4 regions of the Bradyrhizobium sp. USDA 3315 genome follow, and region 1 is predicted to be linked to each of the others. Evidence: predicted binding sites of a transcription regulator. Region 1 holds the regulator's gene; each other region holds the start of a gene.
The links. The regulator HrcA, encoded in region 1, represses chaperone genes, less so after heat shock. The targets are predictions, from matches to a motif close to GTTAGCACTCNCNNNNNGNGAGTGCTAAC.
Positions count from the first base shown of each region.

Region 2: groES (co-chaperone GroES) is a predicted target of HrcA. The motif match lies at 3,348-3,376, and genes of this name have one in related genera.
Region 3: ACVIYL_RS27480 (co-chaperone GroES) is a predicted target of HrcA. The motif match lies at 3,926-3,954, and genes of this name have one in related genera.
Region 4: groES (co-chaperone GroES) is a predicted target of HrcA. The motif match lies at 2,976-3,004, and genes of this name have one in related genera.

Region 1 is NZ_JBSRYP010000001.1:1,957,631-1,964,836, forward strand. Features, by position in the region: gene ACVIYL_RS09020 (hypothetical protein) at 455-1,390, shown strand; gene pncA (bifunctional nicotinamidase/pyrazinamidase) at 1,475-2,185, shown strand; gene ACVIYL_RS09030 (helix-turn-helix domain-containing protein) at 2,208-3,062, shown strand; gene ACVIYL_RS09035 (VOC family protein) at 3,131-3,556, shown strand; gene grpE (nucleotide exchange factor GrpE) at 3,606-4,211, opposite strand; gene hrcA (heat-inducible transcriptional repressor HrcA) at 4,377-5,465, opposite strand; gene rph (ribonuclease PH) at 5,636-6,349, shown strand; gene rdgB (RdgB/HAM1 family non-canonical purine NTP pyrophosphatase) at 6,361-6,996, shown strand; gene hemW (radical SAM family heme chaperone HemW) at 6,983-7,206, shown strand, end outside.
Region 2 is NZ_JBSRYP010000001.1:4,745,072-4,752,277, reverse strand. Features, by position in the region: gene ACVIYL_RS21895 (acyl-CoA dehydrogenase family protein) at 1-391, shown strand, start outside; gene ACVIYL_RS21890 (NAD(P)-binding protein) at 476-754, shown strand; gene ACVIYL_RS21885 (Lrp/AsnC family transcriptional regulator) at 1,103-1,594, opposite strand; gene ACVIYL_RS21880 (transglutaminase domain-containing protein) at 2,452-2,601, shown strand; gene ACVIYL_RS21875 (hypothetical protein) at 2,573-3,016, shown strand; gene groES (co-chaperone GroES) at 3,420-3,734, shown strand; gene groL (chaperonin GroEL) at 3,823-5,469, shown strand; gene ACVIYL_RS21860 (hypothetical protein) at 6,568-6,705, opposite strand; gene ACVIYL_RS21855 (helix-turn-helix domain-containing protein) at 6,765-7,160, shown strand.
Region 3 is NZ_JBSRYP010000001.1:5,902,511-5,909,716, reverse strand. Features, by position in the region: gene ACVIYL_RS27500 (arylsulfatase) at 1-930, shown strand, start outside; gene ACVIYL_RS27495 (IS701 family transposase) at 1,153-2,502, shown strand; gene ACVIYL_RS27490 (cupin domain-containing protein) at 2,649-3,215, opposite strand; gene ACVIYL_RS27485 (usg protein) at 3,315-3,605, opposite strand; gene ACVIYL_RS27480 (co-chaperone GroES) at 3,998-4,312, shown strand; gene groL (chaperonin GroEL) at 4,356-5,996, shown strand; gene ACVIYL_RS27470 (hypothetical protein) at 6,667-6,882, shown strand; gene ACVIYL_RS27465 (hypothetical protein) at 6,923-7,120, shown strand; gene ACVIYL_RS27460 (Crp/Fnr family transcriptional regulator) at 7,139-7,206, opposite strand, start outside.
Region 4 is NZ_JBSRYP010000001.1:4,999,861-5,007,066, reverse strand. Features, by position in the region: gene ACVIYL_RS23105 (MBL fold metallo-hydrolase) at 368-727, shown strand; gene groL (chaperonin GroEL) at 891-2,531, opposite strand; gene groES (co-chaperone GroES) at 2,619-2,933, opposite strand; gene ACVIYL_RS23090 (hypothetical protein) at 3,480-3,917, opposite strand; gene ACVIYL_RS23085 (DUF6036 family nucleotidyltransferase) at 4,395-5,030, opposite strand; gene ACVIYL_RS23080 (hypothetical protein) at 5,027-5,413, opposite strand; gene ACVIYL_RS23075 (SEC-C metal-binding domain-containing protein) at 5,834-6,370, shown strand; partial or broken gene ACVIYL_RS23070 (hypothetical protein) at 6,407-7,206, opposite strand, start outside.

The DNA of each region.
Region 1 (7,206 bases):
AGAGAGGGTCCTGCCCGCAAGGACTGGACGCAACGTTGAGGCCTGAAAAGACTGACGTTTGAAAGATTGTGTCAGCCCGGCTGCAGCGCCGGTTCAAGCCCGATCCAAGTTAACAAATCGGCAATGATGCGGCACGCCGTCGACCGCGAACATCCGCCACGAGACGTCCGCGCTGTTGAGTGAACACTCACAAACGTCGTATGCGGAAGCGGGCGCAGGCCGAGGGCGCGCTGTTTGGCCGCTGGTGGCCGATCGTCGGAAACGTCGGGAAACTGGAAAGTGCCAGCCAATCGGGACGAAAAGCCCATGGAATCGGGCCTGCAGGCCCGGAGCGCGGCTTTGGCGGCCTGTTGCAGGGTCATCAAAACCGCTAAAAGCGGTCCGACTGAAAGAGGCCATCCAGCCCTGCACCGGCCCCGTTGCGCGGCCACCAAGCAAAACCGGTAGATCCCCCATGACGCCTTTTCGACTTCTCGTTGCGGTTGCCTTGCTGCTTGCCGCCACCTGTCGTGGCTTTGCCGCCGACGTGGTGTTTCCGCCGGGCGCGCATGTCGGGATGAAGCCGCTGGTGGGCCTCAACCGCGCCAAGTCGTTCATCGGCTTCGAGACCGAGGACCAGGGCGTGAAGGTCTTGATCGCCGATCTGCCCGCGGACGCCTACAACGAGGTCGTGAGCGCCTTCAAGGCCAACCCGGCCGGTAGCGGAAACATCAAGCCGGAGAGCCTCGAGACGCCGGCGGGCCTCGCCTATTACACCGTGGAGAGCGCGCGTGACGGCACCACCAATGTGCGGCGCTATTCCATGATCCTGCCGGGACCGACCTTCTCCGGCTATGTCGCGGTGCAGGTGCCGGAGAACGCGAGCAAGATCTACACCGACGACGCCGTGCGGCAGATGTTCGCCACCGCCCAGATCCGCAACGAGGTGCCGGTCGACGAGCAGCTCGGCATGATGCCGTTCAAGGTCACCGAGCTCAGCAGCTTCAAGAATGTCCGCATGCTAGCGCCGGGCGCGGCGCTGCTGATGGCCGACGGCGACGACAAGGGCCTTGAGACCAAGCCCTTCATGCTGCTTGGCATCATCGGCTCGGCCCCGGCCACACCGGATGATCGCGGCCGCTTCGCCCAGCAGATCGCCACCACGATCCCCGGCGTGCGCGACGGGCGGATCACGATGTCCGAACCGATCCGGATCGACGGCCAGCCCGGCTTCGAGACGCGCATCGACGCCGTCAGCGGCAAGGACAATACCCCGGTGACCATCGTGCAGTGGCTGCGGTTCGGCGCGCAGACATCGATGCGCATCATCGGCAGCTCCCCGCGCACCGATTGGGAGAAGGCCTTCCCGCGCTTCCGCGCGGTGCGCGACGGCATCCAGCCGCGCGGCTGACAGGCCCGCCGAAAAATCGGACTTTCGCAGCTCCACGAACGGAACTAGCCTCCTCGCACGGTTATCAGAGCGATGAGGGGCGCGATGTTGGGTCGACGACAGGTCGTTGCAGGGCTCGGTACGCTGGCGCTCGCGGCGCTGGTTCCAAAACACCTCTGGGCGGCTGCGATCAAGCCCGACGACGGCTCCGCGCTGCTCGTGATCGACGTCCAGAACTGCTTCCTGCCCGGCGGCAGCCTCGCCGTGAAGGACGGCGAGCAGGTGGTGCCGGTGATCAACAAGATCGCCAAGAGCTTTGCCAATGTGGTGATGACGCAGGACTGGCATACGCCCGGACACATCTCCTTTGCCTCGACCCATTCCGGCAAGAAGCCGTTCGAGATCGTCGACCTTGCCTATGGCAAGCAGGTGCTGTGGCCCGACCACTGCGTCCAGGGTACCGACAGCGCCTCGCTGTCGAAGGAACTCGCGATCCCGCAGGCCGAGCTGATCATCCGCAAGGGTTTTCACAAGGACGTCGACAGCTACTCCGCCTTCACCGAGGCCGACGGCAAGACCACCACCGGGCTCGCCGCCTATCTGAAGGCGCGAAACGTCGAGCGGGTTTTCGTGGCCGGGCTCGCCACCGATTTCTGCGTGGCATGGACCGCGCTCGATGCGCGCAAGGCCGGCTTCGAGACCTATGTGGTGGAAGATGCGTGCCGCGGCATCGACACCCAGGGATCGCTCGCCAAGGCCTGGGACGACATGGCCAAGGCCGGCGTCAAGCGCATCCAGTCCTCGGATATCGCGTAAGACGCAGCCTCGCGAGATTCGCATGGCCGAGCCTGCGTCACCTCATGCATTCGATCTCGCGCAGCGCCTGCCGTCGCCGCGCATGGCTGGCCTGATCGTCCGGATCACCGGTTATCGCGAGACCGCAACGGGCCGGTTCGCGCAGCGGCAGACCGCGCCGGTGATCGTCCCGCTGATCATCAGTTTCGGCTCGCCGTTCCTGATCGCGCTGTCGCGCGAGCCCGGTGCGGCCGACCGTCAGCTCAGCTTCGCCGCCGGCCTGCATGCCGGGCCTGTCTACATCGAGTCCGACGGCCACGCTGCCTGCGTGCAGGTCGATTTCACCCCGCTCGGCGCCTACGGCTTCTTCGGCGGCGCCGTGACCGACCTGGTCGGGCGCATGGTCGATATCGACGATGTGCTCGGCCATGACGGCCGTCGTCTGCGCGAGCAACTCGGCGCCGTGACCTGCTGGCAGCGCCGCTTCGACCTGATCGAGGCGTTCGTGCTGCGCCGCGCCGGCCACATGCCGTCTCCCGAAGTCACGTTCGCCTATCGAAAACTGGCGCGTTCGGCCGGCGCTATCAGCATCACGGCATTGGCCGACGAGATCGGCTGGAGCCGCAAGCATCTGGCTGGCCGGTTTCGGTCCGAACTCGGCCTCGCCCCCAAATCGCTGGCGCGCATGATGCGGTTTCACCGGGCGAGCCGGCTGGCGCAAAGCGGCGCAGCGCTTGGCTGGGCGGGGATCGCGGCGGAAAGCGGCTATGCCGACCAGGCCCATCTCGCCCGCGAGTTCGTCGAATTCGCAGGCGAACCGCCAACCGCCTGGGCGCGCCGCCGGGCGCTGACCGACCGCCGGCTGGTTCACGCCGGCGATGGGCTGGCGGACTGGTAACAAACCTTCAAGCCGACGCCGCGTTGCCTCGTGCAGGATGGCGCCGTCAGCCAAGGAGGTGAGCGACCATGACGCACGACATCGAACCGCCCCGCATCTACCCGACCCTGCGCTGCAAGGACGCCGAGGCGATGACCAATTGGCTCACGACGGTGCTTGGGTTCACCGAACACGTCGTCTACCGCGATGGCGGCGTGATCCATCACGCCGAGCTCGCCTATGGTTCCTCGATGCTGATGCTGGGCCAGAGCCGCGACGACGCATATGGCAGGCTGGTCGGCGACCTCGACAACCGCCGCACCGACTCGATCTATATCGCGGTCGACGATCCCGACGCGCTGCACGCGAAGGTCAAGGCTGCCGGCGCCAAGATCGAGATGGAACTGCGCGATACCGACTATGGCAGCCGCGACTTCGCCTGCCGCGATCCGGAAGGAAATCTCTGGAGCTTCGGCACCTATTGGCCGAAGGCACACGAGAAGCCGCGACCGTGAGCCCGCGCAATCCGCGAGCTCACAAACGCGCAGCCGGGATCGGGATGGATCAGGCGGTGATGTCGGCGGTCGGGGCGGCCTTGGCGCCGCCCTTGGAGACGCCGACCAGTGCCGGGCGCAGGATGCGCTCGCCGATCATGTAACCGGCCTGCACGACCTGCACCACGGTGCCCGACGGCACCGACGGATCAGGCACCTCGAACATCGCCTGCTGGAAGTTCGGATCGAACTTCTCGCCGATCGGGTCGAACTTCTTGACGCCGTTCTTCTCCAGCGCGTTGAGCAGCGAACGTTCGGTCAGCTCGACGCCTTCGATCAGCGCCTTCAGGCCGGGATCGGCGGCTTCCTTGGTCTCGGCTGGCACCGCATCGAGCGCGCGCTGCAGGTTGTCGGCGATATCGAGCACGTCGCGGGCAAAGCCGGTGATGCCGTAGGCCTTGGCGTCGGCGACCTCGCGGCGGGTGCGCTGGCGGAGATTCTCCATCTCGGCCAGCGTGCGCAGCGTCCGGTCGCGCGCCTCGGCGAGTTCCTTGGTCAGCGCCTCCGCCGATCCGGCCTCGGGCTCGTCAGGCATGATGTAGGGTTTCGAGACCACGGGCTCACCCGTCGGCGCCGAATTCTCGGTGTTGTCATTGGCCCGGTTCGGATCGGTCATGGCTTGCCTTCTCGAAAACTCGCGTCGGTTCAAATCTTGGGGATTGCTTGCCGGGATATCGTGCTTTGGGCGGCGAAAATCAAGCGCAACATACCGGTCTCGGGAACTGGGATCTCCGGCTTGGGTGAAGAAAACCCGTCAAATGAAAGCGAAATCGCCCTCCGGTCAGCCGCCCAGCATCTTGCTGACGATGCGCGCGGCATAATCGACGGTCGGGATCACCCGCGCATAGTTCAGCCGCGTCGGTCCGATCACGCCGAGGACGCCCACGATCCGCCCCTGGGCGTCGCCGTAGGGCGCGATGATGGTCGAGGAACCCGACAGCGAGAACAGCTTGTTCTCCGAGCCGATGAAGATCCGCACGCCCTCGCCGCGTTCGGCGCGGCCGAGCAGATCGATCACGCCGCGCTTGGTTTCGAGATCGTCGAACAGCGATTTGATGCGCTCGAGATCGTCGAGCGCATGCAGATCCTCGAGCAGATTGGCGTGACCGCGCACGATCAGCTGGCGGTCCTCGCTCTCGCCGCCGGACCAGCTCGCGATGCCCGCCGCGACCACCTTTTGCGTGAGCTGATCGAGCTCGGCGCGGTTTTGCGTCAATGCCGTCTCGAGCTCGAGCCGCGCTTCGGCCAGCGTGCGGCCACGGATCCGCGCATTGAGGAAGTTGGTCGCTTCGGTCAGGGCCGAGGATGGAACACCCGGCGGCAGCGCCAGGACGCGGTTTTCGACCTGGCCGTCTTCGCCGACCAGCACGACCAGCGCCTTCTCCGGCTCCAGCCGCACGAACTCGATGTGCTTCAGCCGCGCATTCGACTTTTGCGTCAGCACCACCGCCGCGGCACGGGTCAGCCCCGACAGCCGCGTCAAGGCTTCGCCAAGCGCGGCCTCGACGGATTGCGCGCGGCCGACGGCAGCGAGCTGGGTCTGGATCGACTGACGCTCGGCCTCGGTGAGGTCGCCGACCTGCATCAGCGCATCGACGAAGAAGCGCAGCCCGAGTTCGGTCGGTAACCGGCCGGCGGAGGTATGCGGCGCATAGATCAGGCCGAGCTGCTCGAGATCCGACATCACATTGCGGACCGAGGCCGGCGACAGCGGTAATGCGATCAGGCGCGAGATGTTGCGCGAACCGACCGGCTCGCCGGTCGCGAGATAGCTTTCGACGATTTGACGAAAAATGTCGCGCGAACGCTCGTTGAGCTGGGCGAGCCCGGCATGCGGCGCGATCAGGCCAATCGGATCGTGGTGAGTCACACTCTAGTCCCTCACAATTACTGCATAATTTGTCGATCCGGGAGGCCGATGACAAGCATGCATTCGGTCCCCTCGTACCGGACCCTGCCGGGGCCGAAAACCCTTGCCGCTGCCCCTTCCCGCTCCTACAAGCACGGCCAGCCAATTTTCTCGGATTTCTGGAGGATTTCATGCGGCCAAGCCGCCGTGCACCCGATGAACTGCGTCCCGTGTCGCTGGAACGCGGCGTCGTCAAATATGCCGAGGGTTCCTGCATGGTGAAGTTCGGCGACACCCATGTGCTGGTGACCGCCACGCTGGAAGAGCGGTTGCCGCCGTGGCTGAAGGGCCAGGGCCGCGGCTGGGTCACCGCCGAATACGGCATGCTGCCGCGTGCCACCCTGGAACGCACCCGCCGCGAGGCCTCGGCCGGCAAGCAGGGCGGCCGGACGGTCGAGATTCAGCGGCTGATCGGCCGCTCGCTGCGCGCAGCCGTCGATCTCGAGGCACTCGGCGAGCGCCAGATCACGGTCGATTGCGACGTCATCCAGGCCGACGGCGGCACCCGCACCGCCTCGATCACCGGTGCCTGGGTGGCGCTGGCCGACTGCATCAACTGGATGAAGACCCGCAACATGCTGAAGACCAATGTGTTGCGCGACAATGTGGCGGCGATCTCCTGTGGCATCTACCAGGGCACGCCGGTGCTCGATCTCGACTATGCCGAGGATTCCGAAGCCGACACCGACGCCAATTTCGTCATGACCGGGGACGGCCGGATCATCGAGGTGCAGGGCACCGCCGAGAAGACGCCGTTCTCGGAAGGTGAATTCCTGGCGCTGATGGCGCTGGCGCGCAAAGGTGTCGCGCGTCTGGTCGACTTGCAAAAGATCGCGGTGGCGTAGTCAGATTGGTCATGCACCGCCGAATCACCGGAAGGCTCGTCATCGCCACCCATAATCCCGGCAAGCTTGCCGAGATGCGGGAACTGCTGGCGCCGCATGGCGTGGAGGTGGTGTCGGCCGGCGAGCTCGACCTCGCCGAGCCCGAGGAGACCGGCGACAATTTTCGCGCCAACGCGGCGATCAAGGCGATCGCGGCAGCGAAGGCGGCCGGACTGCCAGCCTTCGCCGACGATTCCGGCCTCGTGGTCGACGCGCTCGACGGCGCGCCCGGGATCTACTCGGCGCGCTGGGCCGGCGAGGGCAAGGATTTCATGGCGGCGATGACGCGGATCGAGCGGCTGCTGCAGGAGCGCGGCGCCACCGCACCGGACCGGCGCAAGGCACACTTCGTGTCGGCGTTGTGCGTGGCCTGGCCCGACGATCATCTCGAGGAGGTCGAGGCGCGCGTCGATGGGACCCTGGTCTGGCCGCCGCGTGGCACTGCCGGCTTCGGCTACGATCCGGCCTTCCTGCCCGACGGCTACACGCGGACCTTCGGCGAGATGACCAGCATCGAGAAGCACGGCCTGCCGCCGCTCGGGCTCGGCCTGTCGCATCGCGCCCGCGCCTTCGTGAAGCTCGCGGAGATCTGCCTTGAGCCACGCTGACCGAGAAGCCTTCGGCGTCTACGTGCACTGGCCGTTCTGCCTGTCGAAATGCCCGTATTGTGATTTCAACAGCCACGTGCGGCATGCGCCGGTCGACGAGGAGCGTTTCGTGCGCGCGTTCGCCCGCGAGATCGAGACGACAGCCGCGCGCGTGCCGGGGCGGCAGGTGTCGTCGATCTTCCTCGGCGGCGGCACGCCGTCGTTGATGCA
Region 2 (7,206 bases), 2.8 Mb from region 1:
GGTACAGCAGGTCATCGGTCAGCTCTTCAGCGCCGCCTTTGGTGCGCGGGCAACGGTCCTCGCCGCTGTCGACGAGCTCGCGCGGACGCTCGATGGCGGCCACCAGGACCCTCATCAGCTCGATGCCTCCGAACTTGCGGCGGCGCAGGCGCAAGTAACCGTCATCAAGCTCGTGCTCGACGCCGTGACCACGCTTTTCGAAGTGGGCGGCGCCTCGCTCAGCTCGGACAAGCTGGCCATTGACCGGCACTGGCGTAACGCACGGACCATCGCTTCCCACAACCCCGCCATCTTCAAGCTCCGCGCAATCGGCGCTTACGAGTTGAATGGCGAGACACTTCCATATGCATGGAGTGCTGGCGTTCGTTCCGCACGACAACACGCCAGTTAGCGGGCGCTCGTTTGGTGGCTCGACGCGGTGCCGAGAGGCATGCCCCCGATCGTTCCCAGTCCATTGTTCCATCAGGAGAGCCAAGTGTCCAACAAGCGGAAAGTCGCAATCATCGGAGCGGGTCTAGCCGGAACGACGGCCGGACTTGGTCTCGTCAATGCCGGATTTGACGTCACGATTTATAGCGATCGAAACCGCGCGTCGCTTCGCAACGATGTGCCTCCCACCGGGACGGCTGTCTATTTTGGCAAATCTCTCAAATACGATGCGGAGATCATCGAGGATCTCTATGACATCGGCACCAGCACCGGGATCTGCACGATCGGCTCACAAAAGTTCAGATCTTCGGCACCTTCTATGTAGTGCAAGACAATTTCAGACAGCAGCTGCTGCAACCAACTCCTTGAGGCGCGCGTTCTCTTGCTTGCAACGCTCCAGTTCGCGCTCTTCTGTCATTGCCAATGCGTCGCGAGAACGTGTCATCTACCGTCATGGTTCATGTAGAGCCTGTTCGCGAAAGAATACTCCGGCGAAATTGGTACGTGAGGTACGAACATCTCGCTGCCCACCAAGATGTGTCATCCTGGCTTCAGATTCGTTCGTTTCGTACAAAATGATCCCGTGCTCTCCCTCGTCGCGGTGAGGTGGAGGGTTTGCCAGGAGAGCAATGAGATAGCAGCTGCCAATTGACCTGCTTGATCGAGGACACCATCAACGATTGCTTAATCTATCGCTGGGAGGTCGCTCAACCGGAATAGCAAAGCCGGCTTTCACCCGATCCAATACAACCATCGTCTTGAAGCATTTGATGTCCGGGTTCTTATAGAAGAAGCGTCTAGTGAATTCCTCGTAGTCCTCCATGGTACGCGCGGTAACGTATAAGATGAAGTCAGCATCGCCGGTGACGTAGAAGCCATTGACGACTTCAGCCGACGATTTGATGTCCTTCTTAAACCTGTCAATGATGTCCGAACGCTCCCGCTCCATTGTAACCAACACAAGCATTTGGATTGGCCGTCCCACGGCCTTCGGCGAAACGACCGAGACATCGGCCTCGATGATTCTTTCCGCACGGAGCCTCTTCAATCGTCGTTGGCACGCGGTGGCCGAGAGCCCCGCCATTTCGCCGAGCACCTCGGAAGTCAGTCGGTTGTTCTGTTGCACGATCTCGAGAATGCGGGCGTCTATCTGGTCGTACTGCATTGCATAACAGCTCCGGCCCTGAGGTGAATTTCACCGCCACTCCATGCGTCGGGCAAAGAAAATTGTCCAAGAGCATGAAAATACGGAGAAATTCTCAGCGAGCCCCTTAGCGTGTCAAGCGCGGTAAACTACTTGCCACTGGCGTATGCGCCCTGCACCACCACGCCCATCCTCGGTAATTGCGGCCTGTCCCGGCCGCATTTCTGCTCCTATTGACCATATTGCGCCGCAAAATACACGGAGACTGAATGCTTCAGCCGAGGGCAAAGCCGGGACTTACCGCTGCAGCGATCGCCGGACTACCGCTCGATGGCGAAACCAAAGTAGAACGTATCAGCCCGGTATGCCGTAGGCTCGTGGAAAGCGGACGTCTCCGGCCCATTCACCTATCACCTGCTAACGCATAAGCACCCAGCCCCCGACGTGACGACAAGAGCGCCACCCTTCAAAGTATTGATTGCCGCCGAGCTGGCGCGCATCGAGGCTCAACTCGTGAATACGCCCCACGGGCCAGAGCGCGAGGAGCTTGACCGCAAGCTGCGTCGGCTCAGGACAGCCTTCAACGTCGACAGTTGGGACCGACCAACTTAAAGAGTTCGCTGACGGCCGGGTCTGTTCCTGACGATTTCCGACCCCGTGCGCGCTGACCCATCCAGGCCCTTATGACATTTTGATCAGCGGCCTTCCGTCAGATATTCCGGTGTTGTGTTGCGCCTTGCAGGGTCTCCTGATCCACGAAGCATGGATCGAGAGGAATGGGTTGAACCCAGCCACTTTTGCCGGTCAAAGCCGCTCGACCTTGCCGGTGGCGCAACGCCTGGAGCAGCTTCTGGCGATCGACCCACGACCGCTGACGACTGCTCGACCGGGCAACTCAAGAGCCCCGAGCAACATGCCGGGACTTTTCGTTGATGTTGTGCAGCGTTCTGCGGCATCACGGCGTGCCGGCCCGCATCCGGTGCGGTTTCGGCAGGTACTTTGCTCCGCATCCCTTTCACGATCATTGATCATTGGGTGTGCGAATACTGGGACCGGAGTGCGCGGCGCTGGGTCCTGGTCGACGCTCAACTGGACCAACTACACCGCAGCCTCCTCAAGTTCGATTTCGAACCCGTCAACGTGCCTCGCACAGCGTACATTACCGGTATCGAGGCGTGGAAGCTGTGCCGATCCGTCGTCATTGATCCTGCACAGCTTGGCCACGGAAGCACCACCGGCCTGTTCTTCGCCCGCGTCAACCTGGCGCGCGATCTGCTGGCCCTTGCCAAGATCGAGACCTCGGCATGGGACACGTGGCGCGAGGCGCGTGAACCGCATCGTGCATTGGAAGACGCAGCTCTGCTGCTATGTGATAGCATGGCGCAACGTGGTGAAGAGAGCGCCATCGAAAATGCGCCGTTGTTGGGCACTCCACCCTGGTAAGGGCAGCCGCTTGTGGACGCAGTGTCCAACTCCAAAGCAAGAATTCTTGAATGTGCTTGGCAGGCTGATCGGGTACCGAACCCGGACTGCAGGCCAGGCGTGCGGTTTAATTTCTTGAGCTTGGCGGTGGCGATGAGGGTGTGGCGGGCCGGCCGCCCTCATCCGTCCACCGAAGGTCCAGTTTCTTCTTCCCAAGTGCTCATCGCCAATGACCGTATCAGGAGGCCCCTGTAAGAGCCGAGATTGCTTGTCCGTTTCGTACGAATTTGTTGGAGCAGGCCTTGCAAGCTCTTGCTTCCGAAAAACCCTGTCCTATTTCAGCTGCGCCTGCGTTGGCACTCGCTGACGTCGACTGCCATCAATTCAGCTTTCATCAACGTCTACAGATACTTAGGAGGACCGCATGAAATTCCGTCCGCTTCACGACCGCGTCGTGATCAAGCGCATCGACGCAGAAGAGAAGACCGCCGGCGGCATCATCATTCCGGACAGCGCCAAGGAAAAGCCCTCCCAGGGCGAAGTCATCGCCGTTGGCCCGGGTGGACGCGATGAAGCTGGCAAGCTGATCCCTGTCGACGTCAAGGTCGGCGACCGCGTGCTGTTCGGCAAGTGGTCAGGCACCGAGGTCAAGATCGACGGCCAGGAGCTGTTGATCATGAAGGAGAGCGACATCATGGGCGTTCTCACCGATGTGTCTTCCAGCAAGAAGGCCGCCTAATCTACCGCTCGCAACGCTCACCCTGAGGAGCGCCTGCCGGGCGCCTCGCCAAGGGTGAGACCGATCTAAACACTCAGGGAAACCCGATATGTCAGCTAAAGAAGTTAAATTCGGCGTAGACGCACGCGACCGCATGTTGCGCGGTGTCGACATCCTCGCCAACGCAGTGAAGGTCACTCTCGGTCCGAAGGGCCGCAACGTCGTTCTCGACAAGTCGTTCGGCGCTCCCCGCATCACCAAGGACGGCGTCACCGTCGCCAAGGAGATCGAGCTCGAGGACAAGTTCGAGAACATGGGCGCCCAGATGGTGCGCGAAGTCGCCTCCAAGTCCGCTGACGCGGCCGGCGACGGCACCACCACGGCGACCGTGCTCGCCCAGGCGATCGTGCGGGAAGGCGCCAAGTCGGTCGCCGCCGGCATGAACCCGATGGACCTGAAGCGCGGTATCGACCTCGCGGTCGAAGCCGTCGTTGCGGACCTCCAGAAGAACTCGAAGAAGGTCACCTCGAACGAGGAGATCGCCCAGGTCGGTACCATTTCGGCCAATGGCGATGCCGAAATCGGCAAGTTCCTCGCCGACGCCATGAAGAAGGTCGGCAACGAGGGCGTGATCACGGTCGAGGAAGCCAAGTCGCTCGAGACCGAACTCGACGTCGTCGAGGGCATGCAGTTCGACCGCGGTTACATCTCGCCCTACTTCGTCACCAACGCCGACATGCGCGTTGAGATGGACGACGCCTACATCCTGATCAACGAGAAGAAGCTCTCCTCGCTGAACGAGCTGCTGCCGCTGCTCGAGGCCGTGGTGCAGACCGGCAAGCCGCTGGTCATCGTCGCCGAGGACGTCGAAGGCGAAGCCCTCGCCACCCTCGTCGTCAACCGCCTGCGTGGCGGCCTGAAGGTCGCGGCCGTCAAGGCTCCGGGCTTCGGCGATCGCCGCAAGGCCATGCTGCAGGACATCGCGATCCTGACCGGCGGCCAGGCCATCTCGGAAGACCTCGGCATCAAGCTCGAGAACGTCACGCTGCAGATGCTCGGTCGCGCCAAGAAGGTGATGATCGACAAGGAGAACACCACGATCGTCAACAGCGCCGGCAAGAAGGCCGACATCGACGCCCGCGTTGCCCAGATCAAGGCGCAGATCGAGGAGACCACCTCGGACTACGACCGTGAGAAGCTGCAGGAGCGTCTCGCCAAGCTCGCAGGCGGCGTCGCGGTGATCCGCGTCGGCGGCGCGACCGAGGTCGAGGTGAAGGAGCGCAAGGATCGCGTTGATGACGCGATGCATGCGACCCGCGCGGCTGTCGAGGAAGGCATCCTGCCTGGAGGCGGCGTGGCGTTGCTCCGTGCCACCGAAGCGCTCAAGGGCCTGCGCACCAAGAACGATGACCAGAAGACCGGGGTCGAGATCGTACGCAAGGCGTTGTCCTGGCCAGCCCGCCAGATCGCGATCAACGCTGGTGAAGATGGTTCGGTCGTGGTTGGCAAGGTCCTGGAGAAGGATCAGTACTCTTACGGTTTCGACGCGCAGACGGGCGAGTACAGCAACCTGGTCTCCAAGGGCATCATCGACCCCACCAAGGTCGTGCGAGCCGCAGTCCAGAACGCGTCCTCCGTGGCGGCGCTGCTGATCACCACCGAGGCCATGGTTGCCGAGCTGCCGAAGAAGAACGCCGGCGGCCCCGCGATGCCTCCGGGCGGTGGCATGGGCGGCATGGGTGGAATGGACTTCTGATCCACCTTAATGCAAAAACCCCGGCAGGAATGCTGGGGTTTTTGTTTGCTCTTCCAGTCTTTCACGCTATTCCGGGCTCGCCTTGCGCGCGCCTTGGAAGCCGGCGTGCAGGACCAATAGCCAACCTCGCTGGCTGATTCCCCTCGCTGTACAGCGACCGCCCGTAGCCGCCGAGAGCTCGCATTCGTCCGTTCCGTACAAAGATTGCAAGCCGATAGCAGATGCAATTCGTCAATATCACATCCGTGAAAAGTCTTCGAGTCGCACCAGGACCAGGCGTGATTTTGCGGCCCCCCTAGGGTAAGTGGGCGATGCCTGCGAGTCACCAGCATTGCTGAAGGCAATCACGGCGCGTCGGAGTAATTCGCGGTTAAGAAGTGGATTTGAAGAGCGCTGAGGACGATGACGTGACCCTTCTCCCACTGGGTCCGCCGATCTGCGACTTGACCGCGGAGGCAGCACTGCATCAGAGTTGCGTAGGCATCGCACTTTGCACAGGAAGGTAGAACGATGCACCTGACGAGTGGAAAGCCCATCGGTTATGACCCGCAGTCCATGGTCTATAGATTCACTATGTTCGACGGCGATAGGTGCGTCGATTGCGATATCAGCAATGCAGCGTTGTCCGCTTTGGGAGTTATGTGGGCAAATCCTGGTCTCACTCACGAGTCTGTATTCAAGAACCGTCGTAGGCTCATCGAGAGAGTCGCGTCAAACTTATACAGGGGCGGTCTGGCACCGGTCACGATTTTCGCGAAGCATCTTCCTTCACTGAGGGCGCGAGATAGCGGTTTAGCCAAGCGACCCTCCAGCCGTCGCCAAGTCGCTGCTAGTTTTAACGAAACGCCGATTTAGATCGACTCTTCGTTGGGTTACCGTCGAGCGCCGCCCCGCGCTTATTCCTCAGCCTGCACGGCAAACTGCATCGTAAAGTCTTCTACCGCGCGACCGGCCCGACAATGGCGAACGACGGCAGGTGCGGATCACGTCGTTCGAAGGCATCCGCCGCTTCCCCCGTTATCCGAGGCTCGTCAGTAGACGGGTCTGGTGCATGTCAAGCTGGCGACGATTAAACCCGCACTAGTTGTGATTCGGTCATCATTCTGCCAAATCTGTTGGGCGACGTGTCGATGCTTCCAACACGGCAAGTGCGTCTGGATTTCTTCTTGGATTGCCGTGGTTCTTACGACCAACTGATAACTGAGGATCCAGACGATCATTAATGCGGTACATCATTGACGAATCCCTGAGCAATCCGGGGCCAGGGTTTCCCGATCGAAGGACGGGTCACGAGAATGAACAGATCAACAGCAAAGAAGATGAAGCAGCGCAGCGCCGGCAAACCGGACATTGAGTTGGGCAAGCGGATCCGCCTGCGGCGTGTGGAGCAGAAGATTTCGCAGGCCGAACTCGGCGACAAGCTCGGCGTCAGCTTCCAGCAGATCCAGAAGTACGAGAAGGGCGTCAATCGCGTGGGCGCTTCCCGCCTTCAGCAGATCGCATCCGCACTCGACGTGCCTGTGACCTTCTTCTACGACGGCGACAATAAGGCCCGCGAAGTCGAGAGCCTCCTATTCCTCGACAGCGCTTTCAGCCTCCGGTTGCTGCGCGCCTACAGCATGATCAACGACCAGACCGTACAGCGCCAGCTCGTTTCGCTGATGGAATCGATCGCAGCCAACGAGGACTGAGCGGCACCCGATGTCAGATCGCGGCGCCGCGGACGCGATCGACCCA
Region 3 (7,206 bases), 3.9 Mb from region 1:
CAAGCCAACGCCAACGCGCCGTCAAAGCGCAGCACGCAATACTTCGAGATGTTCGCGAACCGCGGCATCTACCACGATGGCTGGTACGCGTGCACGACGCCTCCAGCGCCGCCGTGGCTACTTGGCACGGCCAAGCTTCCTGAGATCAACGATTACAAATGGGAACTGTATAATCTCGCCGAGGATTTCTCACAGAGCAACGACGTTGCCGCCAAAAATCCCGACAAGCTGAAGGAGCTACAGACGCTGTTTCTTAGCGAGGCGGGCAAGTACCAGGTCTTGCCGCTGGACAACTCCGTGCTTCCGCGCTTGATCACTCCACGCCCCAGTGCGACCGCCGGGCGAGCCGTGTTCACCTATAGTGGTGCTAATCCCGGCATTCCGGTCGAAAGCGCCCCCAACATTATGAACAAGGACTTCAAGATCACTGCTGAGGTAACCGTCCCGCCGGGCGGAGCTGAGGGTATGATTGCAACCCTTGGCGGCCGGTTCAGCGGGTATGGCCTTTACTTGCTCAAGGGCAAGCCCGTCTTCGTTTACAACATGCTGGATTTGAAGCGATACCGCTGGGAGAGCGGGGTAGGCGCGCGGGACTGGCTGGGCACTGCGCTCAAGCCGGGCAAGCACACTATCGTGTTCGACTTCAAATATGACGGGCCTGGCTTCGGCAAGGGTGGCACCGGGGTGCTCTCGGTGGACGGCAAGGAACTTTCCCGTCAGTCGATTCCGCACTCAATTGCATTTCTCATGGCCATCGACGAGTCCTTCGACATCGGAATCGACACCCGTACAGGAGTGGATGATAGCTACAAGCTGCCGTTCCAATTTACCGGCAAGATCGACAAGCTGACATTCAACCTCGGGCCAACGCAGCTCTCGAGCGACGATCAAAAGGTCATGCGACACGCGCTTGAAAGAGCGCGGGATTGATCGGCGTAACCTCGCCGAATTTCAAGCCCGCGCGGATCAAGAGTACGTCGATATCCGCTCTTGGCCCATCGCGACATCTTGCGTTGCCGCAGGAACTTGGTCGCTATCGGGGCAAAGCGGACGTAGAGTCACGCCGACGGTTTTATGCGTACACGGCCTAGCACTACTTTGGCAGATTGTTGATTTTGCCGCGTTTTATAGGATTCCCGAATCAATTTTTCAATGATTCATGGGTGGTCGGCTCTTGGAGGGCTGACCATGCCGAGATGGGAAGACGAACTCGAACGCTGGCTAATGCCGTTCTTGGACCGGCTGGGTCATAAGACCCGGCAGCGGATGTGTCCTCTGTATGTTGCGGGATTGATCGGTCCGGGCGATCGCAAGAGCGTTCAGCCGATGGCGGAACGCCTTGCCACGAGCAACTACGACCAGTTGCACCATTTCATTGCGGACGGTGTCTGGGATGCGACGCCGCTGGAGACGGAGCTGCTCAACCAGGCGGACCGACTTGTCGGCGGCAGGGATGCGATGCTGGTTATCGATGACACCTCACTTCCCAAGAAGGGTGAGCGATCGGTCGGTGTTGCGGCTCAATACGCGTCGGCTCTCGGTAAAACCGCAAATTGCCAAACGCTGGTGTCTTTAACGCTTGCACGCGGCGAAGTGCCAGTGATGGTCGCGTTACGTCTCTTTCTGCCTGACAGCTGGACAAGCGACATGTCTCGTTTGAAGCGCGCTCGCGTGCCAGTCGAACACCGAACGCCACGGTCCAAGCCGGAGATCGCTTTGGCCGAGATTGACCGCGCGATGGCAGCCAACATGCGCTTTGGATGTGTGCTGGCGGATGCAGGATACGGCCTCAGCGCACCGTTTCGACAAGGGCTAACAGAGCGCGGGCTGACCTGGGCTGTCGGTATCCCTCGGCACCAGAAAGTGTATCCGGTCGATGTGAAGCTCATTTGGCCGATCACCAAAGTCCGTGGCAAACCACGAAAGCACCACGTGCCCGATATCTTATCGATTGCGGCCGAACAAATGCTGGCCAGCGCCAAATGGAAAACCCTGAGTTGGCGTAGCGGGACGAAAGGTCGGCTCAAAGCTCGATTTGCTGCTCTCCGTGTCCGCACCGCCGACGGCCCTCCGCAGCGAATATGGGATAAAGGTCAGCAGCATCTCCCAGGCGACGAAGCCTGGCTCATTGGTGAGCAACGTGCCTCCGGGGAGAAGAAATACTATCTCGCCAATCTTCCGGCGGCGACGGATCTGCGCACGCTGGCCGCCACCATCAAGGCACGGTGGATTTGTGAGCAGGCGCATCAACAGCTGAAGGAGGAGCTTGGACTTGATCACTTCGAAGGGCGGTCATGGCAAGGTCTTCATCGCCACGCCTTGATGACAATGATTGCCTACGCCTTCCTGCAACATCGTCGCCTCGCATACGCGGGGCGGAAAAAAAAGAATCAACGGGCCTCCGCCTCAGCCAACCATGCCAGCCGTACGTCACGCCATCGTCGATCTCATCCTTCGGCCGCCGCCTCAGCAGTGCCCATATTGCCGAAAGGAAATCCCTGAAAAACAGCGGCGAAAACACAATCTGCCAAAGTAGTGCTAGAAAATCGGCATGCCCGGGCTTGACCCGGGCATCCATCGACCAAGGAGAATCTTTCGAAGCAAGCTGGATGGCCGGGTCAAGCCCGGCCATGACGGCCGCGAAAAGCCTACGCCTTCAACTCCACCGTCTTGAACTCGGCCGGCAGGATCACCTCCAGCAGTTCGACGTCGTCGGAGTAGTCCAGGATCATGTGCCGGATGCGCGGCGGCTGGGTCCAGGCGCTGCCTTGCTGCATCAGCGTCTCGCCCTCGCCTTCCATGTAGGTCTTCACCCAGCCCTTGAGCACATAGACCATCTGGAAGTCGACGTCGTGGAAGTGCAGCTTCGACACCTCATCGGGATTGCACGGTCCCTGCAGCCGGATGACGTGTGCCTGCGCGAGGCCATGCGAGGCGGCGGCGATGCCGAGGTCGCGGTACTTGGCGTAGGCGCGCAGCCCGTCGGCCTTAAAGTCCTCTTCGCGGTGATGGCTGATCGCGACGCGCTGCTTCGGCCGCGCCTTGGCTGCAGCTTTCGGCGCGCTCTTCTTGGCCGCCGAGACGCGGCCTTTCGACTTGATGGTCTTGCGCGCGGACGATTTCGCGGACGTCTTCTTGGCGCCTGCGCCAAGCCCCGACCATTTCTTCTTCACCGCGGTCTTGGCTGCCGATCTTGATGCCGTCTTCTTGGCCATTGTTTCGCCTCCCGTCTTTTTGTGACGGAGAGAGGCTAACACAAGTCGCGCGCCGCGAGGCGAGCAAAGGCGCACAGCGCGCTTTTGCCTCCTTGCCAGCTAATGCAGCCGGAACACGCCGTCGACGGCACGCAGCTCGGCCGGCTTGACCAGCTTGGAATGCGCCACCGTCACCGAAAACAGCGGGCCTTCGAGCTTCGCTTGCCAGAACGCGAGGAAATCCTGCAGCGCCGGAAATTTCGGAAACAGGTCGTAGTTCTGCCAGACATAGGTCTGCAGCAACGAGGGGTGATCCGGCATCCGATAGAGGATTTGCGCCGTCGTCAGCCCGTACCCCAGCAACTGCTTCCGGAAATCGTCGGAAACAACCCCACCAACTCGCGAGACCATGCCAACCTCCTGTGACGGAGCGCATTCACGTGGTGGCCGACCTCCCCGCCGGACCACCGGCAATGGATGCGCTCACATGAGAGAAATGTGACGCACGCGACTAACCCATCTCAAGCCTAAATGTTTAATAGGTTGTTGAAATTTCTTGCGTTGGCAGCAGCTTACCGCATCTGCTAATAGCCGCAGCGCCCCACGGGGCGGTATTAAGGATGCCGAAATGATCTCGGTATCCTTTTGGCAGCCGACACTTACGAGTGCCAATTTTTCTGCTAGAGGCACTTGCCCGCCGCCAAGGCTTGGCCTATCTCCTGCCCAGCCAGTCTGGCACTCGCTGGACTGGACTGCTAACTCTCCAAAAATCTACAGCATCTACAAATGTTTAGGAGGACTGCATGAAATTCCGTCCGCTTCACGACCGCGTCGTGGTCAAGCGTATCGACGCCGAAGAGAAGACCGCTGGCGGCATCATCATTCCGGACAGTGCCAAGGAAAAGCCCTCGCAGGGCGAAGTCACCGCTGTCGGCCCGGGCGGCCGCGACGAAGCTGGCAAGCTGATCCCGATCGACCTTAAGGTCGGCGACCGCGTCCTGTTCGGCAAGTGGTCCGGCACCGAGGTCAAGATCGACGGCGAAGACCTGCTGATCATGAAGGAAAGCGACATCATGGGCGTGCTCGACGTCCCCGCTTCCAAGAAGAAGGCCGCCTAAGCGCCTCTTTCCCTCCCAGTAAATCATTCCAAGGAAAACCCAGATGGCAGCTAAAGAAGTCAAATTCTCCGTTGACGCGCGCGACAAGATGCTGCGCGGCGTCGACATCCTCGCCAACGCGGTGAAGGTCACCCTCGGCCCCAAGGGCCGCAACGTGGTGCTCGAGAAGTCGTTCGGCGCTCCCCGCATCACCAAGGACGGCGTCACCGTCGCCAAGGAGATCGAGCTCGAGGACAAGTTCGAGAACATGGGCGCGCAGATGGTGCGCGAAGTCGCCTCCAAGTCCGCTGACGCGGCCGGCGACGGCACCACCACGGCGACCGTGCTCGCCCAGGCGATCGTGCGGGAAGGCGCCAAGTCGGTCGCCGCCGGCATGAACCCGATGGACCTGAAGCGCGGTATCGACCTCGCGGTCGAAGCCGTCGTTGCGGACCTCCAGAAGAACTCGAAGAAGGTCACCTCGAACGAGGAGATCGCCCAGGTCGGCACCATTTCGGCCAACGGCGATGCCGAGATCGGCAAGTTCCTCGCCGACGCCATGAAGAAGGTCGGCAACGAGGGCGTGATCACGGTCGAGGAAGCCAAGTCGCTCGAGACCGAGCTCGACGTCGTCGAGGGCATGCAGTTCGACCGCGGCTACATCTCGCCCTACTTCGTCACCAACGCCGACAAGATGCGCGTTGAGATGGACGACGCCTACATCCTGATCAACGAGAAGAAGCTCTCCTCGCTGAACGAGCTGCTGCCGCTGCTCGAGGCCGTGGTGCAGACCGGCAAGCCGCTGGTCATCGTCGCCGAAGACGTCGAAGGCGAAGCGCTCGCCACCCTCGTCGTCAACCGCCTGCGTGGCGGCCTGAAGGTCGCGGCCGTCAAGGCTCCGGGCTTCGGCGATCGCCGCAAGGCCATGCTGCAGGACATCGCGATCCTGACCGGCGGCCAGGCCATCTCGGAAGACCTCGGCATCAAGCTCGAGAACGTCACGCTGCAGATGCTCGGTCGCGCCAAGAAGGTGATGATCGACAAGGAGAACACCACGATTGTCAACGGCGCCGGCAAGAAGGCCGACATCGACGCCCGCGTTGCCCAGATCAAGGCGCAGATCGAGGAGACCACCTCGGACTACGACCGTGAGAAGCTGCAGGAGCGTCTCGCCAAGCTCGCAGGCGGCGTCGCGGTGATCCGCGTCGGCGGCGCGACCGAGGTCGAGGTGAAGGAGCGCAAGGATCGCGTTGATGACGCGATGCACGCGACCCGTGCGGCTGTCGAGGAAGGCATCGTCCCGGGCGGCGGCGTCGCCCTCCTCCGTGCGTCCGAGCAGCTCAAGGGCCTGCGCACCAAGAACGACGACCAGAAGACCGGCGTCGAGATCGTGCGCAAGGCGCTGTCGGCTCCCGCTCGCCAGATCGCGATCAACGCCGGTGAAGACGGTTCGGTCATCGTCGGCAAGATCCTGGAGAACAAGACCTACAACTACGGCTTCGACTCCCAGACCGGCGACTATGCCGACCTCGTCAAGAAGGGCATCATCGACCCGACCAAGGTCGTGCGCACCGCGATCCAGAACGCTGCCTCGGTTGCCGCGCTCCTGATCACCACGGAAGCGATGGTTGCCGAGCTGCCGAAGAAGAACGCCGGCGGCCCCGCGATGCCTCCGGGCGGCGGCATGGGCGGCATGGACTTCTAAGCGACGAAGTCGTCCCGGACGCGGTGCAGCGCGAAGCGGTGCACCGCAGAGCCGGGATCTCGCTCAACGACAACGAAATGCAAAACCCCGGCAGCGATGCCGGGGTTTTTGTTTGGGGCAGGCTCGCCGGGCGACTTACCAGGAGCCTTACGCTGCTCACAGCATGCACGTTATTCACAACACTCTCCGTAAATATACGTTGGTCTGAGTTGACAATTTCAAAAAAAATTTCGCGCGAGAGTCGCAAACCGAACCGACAGCGTCATCTTCGTCCCGCACAGTAGGCTCGGGACAAGATCGAAGTTCACTCTCAACAATCTGAATTGAGCACGGAGCGTCAGCTCCCGTGACGCGGGCAAGCGTTGCGGAGAATGCTTTCACTTGCGAGGGAGGCAGTGCAGTGAGCGAAAGCGACAAGGTTTTCAGCCGAGCCGCCTGAAGAAGCGGCGTTGAAGTCACATCGAGGATTCGTTCAAGGAGGGACCTGGCCGGTTGGAAGAAGCCCAGTGACGAGAGCATGCAGCCCCCACTGCCCGATGCTCCGTCAACCGCCGCAGGTGCGCGATGCCCCCCCAACTACCCCGCGCACCGATCAGGCCAATCCAACCGGCCGGACTATTCTGCAAGGCAACAGGCAAAAAGCAAAAGGCAATATGGGAGGGAGGCGCTCATGGGCATGGTGATGGTCAGATGTCCGCAAACCGGGCACGCGATTTCCACCGGAATCAAGACCGATCGCGAGAGCTTTCGACGCAGTACCGTGTTCTTCTCGCGCACGCCCTGTCCATTTTGCCGCGCGGATCACGCCTGGTTTGCGCGGGACGCCTGGGTCGACGAGCCGAGCATCCGCGTGCGGCGACGCCGCGGCGGCGGTTCACCGGCCTGAAAGTGGCCACCACTTTTGACGACCGCGATGGAGGGACACCATGGCGCAGGTACAGATCTCGACCGAAACGTCTGCCTGGCTGCTGCAGGCCAAGGACTTTCTCGATGAAGCACGACGGCTGAAGCCCGGTCCGAAGCGCAATGAGTTGCGCGAGACCGCAAAGGTGCTGCGTGAGATTGCGGAGCTCGAAAGGGTATCCTCCCCGACACGGGAGCTTGATCGGCGGCCGGGAAGCTGATCGCAGCAGGGAACGCGCTCACACGGCGTCGTCAGCCTCGATTTCCGGGATACCCGGATCGTTAGCCGGCGCCATTCCTCGCGTTC
Region 4 (7,206 bases), 3.0 Mb from region 1:
CCCGCTCATTCTGCTCTAAACGCACTACAAAACGGTATTCACGCCGTTGGAAGTTGGCGGCGACGTGACAAGACGCCCGTCGGTATCGGCCGAGCAGACGCCCTCTTGCTTTACGTCACGCGCCGCTAACCTCAGTGGCCAGCCACGGCCTCAACTTGCAATGGTAGCCAAGCCTGGAGAAGCCCCTAGGCATGGCTAGGGTTTGCATTCTTCGTGCCAAGCAATAGTGGACAGTTCGCATCATGCCTGTGTTGGCTTTGTCTGCTTTCCAACATACTAAGGTCTCAATCCTTGCAGTCGAGCCTGTCCGCAGCTGACTGTTGTCGATGCTGTCGTCTCCACCGAGAGCTCTGCGTTCAAATTCCAGTTGAAAGACAAAACGGTGTTTTCTTCAGGCGACACTGCGTTCTTTCCGCCGCTCGCTGACTTCGCGAAGGGGGCTAATTATCTAGTGCACGAAGCGTTGTACGAACCCGGTCTGGACGCCGTTGTACGCCGCGTGCCGAACGCCGAAAGGTTGAAGGCCAGTATTCAGAGCCATTACACCCGCGCCGATGCTGTGGGCCGCATCGCAGCGATGGCGAACGTGAAAACACTTGTTCTCAATCATTTCGTGCCTGCGGGTGATAACAACGCGGCACCCGAGGTATGGAGGGACGCGGTTCGGACGACATATGGAGGCAACATCGTTGTCGGAAGAGACCTGCTTCAGCTACGCTGTAAGTGAGAGGCTGGAGGCATCTACACTGGCCTTTTTCAACTTCCGCATGAAGTTCAGGGCTCGGGCTACGCGCACCAGCATAACAAAGGACATGAACACGGCGACAAGGAAAAACCCCGGCATTGGGTGCCGGGGTTCTGTAATTCTCGTATTCTTCGATGCGGCTGGATCAGAAGTCCATGCCTCCCATGCCGCCGCCCGGGGGCATGGCCGGGCCGGCTGCGGCTTTCTTCGGCAACTCGGCGACCATGGCCTCGGTGGTGATCAGCAGCGCCGCCACGGAGGAGGCGTTCTGGATCGCGGTGCGCACGACCTTGGTCGGGTCGATGATGCCCTTGGACACCAGGTTGCCGTACTCGCCAGTCTGCGAGTCGAACCCGTAGGCGTACTGTTCCTTCTCGAGGATCTTGCCGACGATCACCGAACCGTCTTCACCGGCGTTGATCGCGATCTGGCGGGCTGGCCAGGACAGCGCCTTGCGCACGATCTCGACCCCGGTCTTCTGGTCGTCGTTCTTGGTGCGCAGGCCCTTGAGCTGCTCGGAGGCACGGAGCAGAGCGACGCCGCCGCCTGGGACGATGCCTTCTTCCACGGCCGCGCGGGTCGCATGCATCGCGTCATCAACGCGATCCTTGCGCTCCTTCACCTCGACCTCGGTCGCGCCGCCGACGCGGATCACCGCGACGCCGCCTGCGAGCTTGGCGAGACGCTCCTGCAGCTTCTCACGGTCGTAGTCCGAGGTGGTCTCCTCGATCTGCGCCTTGATCTGGCTCACGCGCGCCTCGATGTCGGCCTTCTTGCCGGCGCCGTTGACGATCGTGGTGTTCTCCTTGTCGATCATCACCTTCTTGGCGCGACCGAGCATGTTGAGCGTGACGTTCTCAAGCTTGATGCCGAGATCTTCCGAGATGGCCTGGCCGCCGGTCAGGATCGCGATGTCCTGCAGCATGGCCTTGCGGCGATCGCCGAAGCCCGGAGCCTTGACGGCCGCGACCTTCAGGCCGCCACGCAGGCGGTTGACGACCAGAGTGGCGAGCGCTTCGCCTTCGACGTCTTCAGCGACGATCACCAGCGGCTTGCCACTCTGCACCACGGCCTCGAGCAGCGGCAGCAGCTCGTTCAGCGAGGAGAGCTTCTTCTCGTTGATGAGGATGTAGGCGTCGTCCATCTCAACGCGCATCTTATCGGCGTTGGTGACGAAATACGGCGAGATGTAGCCGCGGTCGAACTGCATGCCCTCGACGACGTCGAGCTCGGTCTCGAGCGACTTGGCTTCCTCGACCGTGATCACGCCCTCGTTGCCGACCTTCTTCATGGCGTCGGCGAGGAACTTGCCGATCTCGGCATCGCCGTTGGCCGAAATGGTGCCGACCTGGGCGATCTCCTCGTTCGAGGTGACCTTCTTCGAGTTCTTCTGAAGGTCGGCCACGACGGCTTCGACCGCGAGGTCGATACCGCGCTTCAGATCCATCGGGTTCATGCCGGCGGCAACCGACTTGGCGCCCTCGCGGACGATCGCAGCCGCGAGCACGGTCGCGGTGGTGGTGCCGTCGCCGGCCGCGTCAGCGGACTTGGAGGCGACTTCGCGCACCATCTGGGCGCCCATGTTCTCGAACTTGTCGTCGAGCTCGATCTCCTTGGCGACGGTGACGCCGTCCTTGGTGATGCGGGGAGCGCCGAACGACTTGTCGAGAACGACGTTACGACCCTTCGGACCGAGGGTGACCTTCACCGCGTTGGCAAGGATGTCGACACCGCGCAGCATGCGGTCGCGCGCGTCTACGCCGAATTTGACTTCTTTGGCTGACATAGTTGATTTCCCTGAGTTTCATTTCTTCTCAACCCTTGGCGGGGCGCCCGACAGGCGCTCCTCAGGGTGAGCGGTGCGAGCGTTGGATTAGGCGGCCTTCTTCTTGGAAGCGGGGACGTCGAGCACGCCCATGATGTCGCTCTCCTTCATGATCAGCAGGTCTTCGCCGTCGATCTTGACCTCGGTGCCCGACCACTTGCCGAACAGGACGCGGTCGCCGACCTTGACGTCGATGGGGGTCAGCTTGCCAGTCTCATCGCGGCCACCGGGGCCAACGGCGACGACTTCGCCCTGCGAGGGCTTTTCCTTGGCACTGTCCGGAATGATGATGCCGCCAGCGGTCTTCTCTTCGGCGTCGATGCGCTTGACCACGACGCGGTCGTGAAGCGGACGGAAATTCATGCAGCCCTCCTAAGCATTTGCACGATTTGAGGATTTTCGGATACTAGCAATCGATGCCCGCGAGTGCTATTTACGGGCCGAGCTGAAATAGGATAGGATTTTTGCGGGAGCAAGGGACTCTGGCAGAAAAAATGCAGCTCACGTCGAATGCGGCCCGGTACATGGCGCGCGTCGGCTTCGAACATCCGAAGGATGTCGGCAGCCGGCTCGCGCGAGACGGAGTTCCAGCCTTCGCGCACCGACCTGCCGCCGCCTACCCCTGCTCCAGTCGTGCTCGCGGTGAAGGATCCGGCGCCTTACCTTCCGGAGCCTCGCGACGTGATCAAAATCCCGCTTGGCCACCGAGTGACGCAACGTCACATTTCCCGCGGCTGCCGCGGGCCACATTTGGCCACCATAACGGCCCCGCATGTGGGACAGGTGCCCGTTGCGCCTGGAATTGCTTCCCGCCGTTTACCCTCGATCAACGCGTACTGCATGTCGCTCCCACGTTAGTCATCGCCATTGCCTCGCGACCGCGACCGTGATCTTTATCCGCAGGATTCGTCATGCGCCCGCCTGACTGGCAAAACGAAGCCGATCGATCTGATTGTAGTTGATCACCGCAGGGTCGGCGCCGATCACCGGAAATCGGCTGACCACATAATGCACGACCTTGTCCATTCCCAGCTCCTGTTTCAGCAGATGGTCGCGGCGACGCTCCTTCGTCAGGGCGCGCGCATAGTAATTCGTCAGGGATCGGTTATATCGGACGAACATCGCGCGCTCAGCCTCAATCTTCGACAGATCAATCCTTGCACTGGATGTTGAAGATGACGCCGCCGTGCGCGGGGAGCCGGGTTTGGACGCCTTCCTTTCGCAAAAATCGTTAGTTGTGGGGACATGCAACCATGAATACAACGAATCGAAAAACGGAACGAGCAATCTCCCGCGTCCAGGCGCTGCTGACAGCCGGTCATCTATCAGCGATCGGCCGACCGCCATTGGCAGCTGCCACCAGGTTTCGTGGCTGGACAGGACACCATAGGCGCCACTGACCTAGAAAAGCGTGACCGGGACCATCAGCGTGCGCGCAAGCTGTAAGGCGTGGTTCCGAGCGAGGGAGAGATCGTGCGATGGTGTGAGGCTCCGTTGGGAGCGGGCCAATTCCCACTCGATGGCGCCTCGAAAGGCCCTGCCGCGTCGCGATAACCGCGCAGGCGATCCGAGGTCTTGATTGCGCAGGAGTACCTGCGTGATCGCCCCTGTTGCGGAAAAAAAGAGATGGGTCACGGAGCTAAGCGCGCTTGCTGCTACTGAAATCGAACCAGAATTGCGTGCGGACATCGCAAGCTTGGCGGTGAGAGTGTTTGCTTCGATCCGAATTGGAGGACCTGAATGAGAAGCGCTGAAGCGCAAAGCCCCCCGCCGACGCCCGACGCTCGACGCCTAAGGCGCGATAGGTTACACAGTCGGTAACGGCTATGATCCGACCGTCTTGCCTGCCACAACATCTGCTTTCGGCGCATCCGCAAGGCCGCGCACGAAGTTTATGGCTCGCTCCTGAAGTTCGGCCTCAAGCTTCGTCGCCTTAATGCGCTCGACAACGAGCTCGCGATCGAACGGTCGCGCCTGGTGGTAGCCTTCGACGAACTCCTTGTCCTTGTCGGACAATCGAGCGAGTTTGGATACGATGATGTCCTCAGGACATGGTGCAACGGCTAGGACCTTTCGATCGTCGACGTCGACCGTCTTGGTGATCGCCCGCTTGTTCCAATCTTCAGGAAGCCGCGCGGTGTTCTCGTCGACACCGTCGATATAGAAGCCGTGCTCGCGATGGAATTTAGAGCCCTCGCCATAGAGGGCATTGATCTCTTCGGAAGCCTCTGGATCGTCTTCGGGATCCAGTTCCTTCTGCTGGATCTCCCAAATCTTCGCGTTCTCCGGATAAGCGTCGATTTCGCCAGAGGTGCGCAGGACGACTGGTGCGTCTGGCCATGAAAGCAAGATGCTTTGGCTGCCGATGATGAAGACCTTGTCGGTTTTAAACAGCCGGGCGATCACCCTGACTGTCTCGACAAGGTCTTCAATAGTGCGAACAAACGAGTTTTGTGTCACGCAGCCATCCGCGGAAGTGCCGCGGTCTTATGGATCGCAGATCTCTCCGCAATCCGCTTCGCCGCCTTCCAGATACGACGGCGCAGAGTGTCGTCCTCGAAATTGATGCCTTCCGCCAAAACGAAAGGTGAGGACAGACGCAGACGCGTCATCTCTTCGTCGCGGCTCGTCAGACGGCGGCGGACAGTAGAAGGAGGAAAGCCAAGCATGTCCGACCACTCGCGAACGAAAGCGTAGCCTTCGAAACGCTGGGAGTTATGGACCAAAGAATCCTTCGCCCTTTCGACCAGCGACGGGTCGCGACCGATCTGCCGCGCAATAAGCCGATGCATGATCAGCTTCGCGGTGTCGTTCACGTATTCCCGGTTGATCCGGACGCTCATGGCTCTTGACCAGTGCCTATCTCAGGGTCGAAAATAGGGCATCGCCCCTTAAAAATCCAGCTCCCCACCAATCCTCTTGGACGGCGGATGTTCCCTGTCCGTTCAAACTAGCAGTTCCGATAAGCTCGGGCAACGGGGCAAAAAAACCCGGAAAATCGCGAAGGTCTAAGGAACCTGACCTCCGAACAGCAAGCGTCTCGTTCAAGTAAACATGGGGATATTGATACGACAAATCAATATCTTAGCTCGATCTATCGCCTCAAAAACGATAATCCTCCTTTCAAACCCAAAAACGGGAATGGAGGTCATGCCGGCGATACGAACTGAGATCTTTCAGAGAACTTTTACCACCTCCCCGCGGGAGATCTCCGAGCCCATCCTGGCCTCTGCCCGGACCCACAGCCTGTCTCGATCTCAGTCTTGCCTGAGCCCAGTGCCGTTGCCGGCGAGTGCTTCAGCAACGTTGCCGCAAAGGTTGCGAGAGACGGAGGGACACTGCTTTACGGGTGGACGATTTGGGAATGGCCACGGGTTTTCGTTGAAGCCGAACATCACGCCATTTGGAAAAGCAACGGCAAGTATGTCGACATCACACCACACGTAAACAACGAAGATCAGATCTTGTTTTTGCCAGATCCGCAGCGCGTATACGACTTCCGCGGCAAGAAGCGGCTCCTCAACAGAAAGAAAAGTCTGGGAGTCTTTGCAAGTGCCGAAAATTGGATCGAAGCCAGCGACCATCTTCACAATTCGATGGAGGAGCACTCGGTGGGCTCTGAGATCCGGATGAAACGCACCACGCTGACCGCGTTATGGGAAAGTGCACGCAATGCTCAAGCGCAAGTTCTCATCGATCTAGCGTCCACCACGAAAGTTAATTCGCCGTGCTTTTGCAACAGTGGCAAAAAGTTCAAAAAGTGCTGCGCGCCCCTGATCGACCTAACGCGTCACTCTTGAAGCAAAAGCCGCAAACTCATCACTGCCAACTCACGCAAAGTCGCCGTCGAGCTTTTTCTGTTCATCGATCGGCACGGCAATCAACGACCCCGGAGCGAACAACTCGGTCGCCTGGAGAATGCCGACGCATTCGACCGAATGTGTCTACCGTTGCGCGGTCCTTGCACTGGGTCCAGTTCGAATGCGACTTGACGTCTTCGGCAGACATCACCAGCTCACGGTCGGCGTAGTCGGCCGGCCACATCTCGTCCGGCACAACGATTAGAATGCCTTTCGAAAAGAAAGTCGGATCCTCGGGCGCGAGTTGCTCCCCTGATTTCTGGGCGACATTGAAGCTGTATTGCATAGCTACGCATCTATCGAGGAATGCCGCGGTCGGATCGCCGTCGCTTGCCGACTTGACGCGCTCGGCAGCGAAGGGGCGCAGGTTGGCCTTGTCATAGGGAGACCGGCCGACCAGGACTCCATTTGTACCTGTCAACGTGTCGCTTTTGAGCGTCGGCACATGGAGAACGCCATCACTGGACGGTACGGCGACGGCGCCGGGACCACCGATGTGTCCGGCTGTCACCGTACGAAACAGCTGTTCAGACGTCAGGGTTTCTTCTTCTCTGGTCTCAAGCCAGCTCTTGGCCTTGTCGCGCGCTTCTTCCGCCACCTGCTCGCTGCGCGGATAATGTTGCAACGCGGAGGTGGGCAGCGATGATCTCCTTCCCTCAGCGAACGCAGGCACCCGATCCGCACCTTGCCGTTGGGCAATCAGGCGAACAACGCGCATGCGCTCGGCCAGCGATGCCTTGATGATGCCGCAGCCGTCATGCGGTCGCAAAGCGATC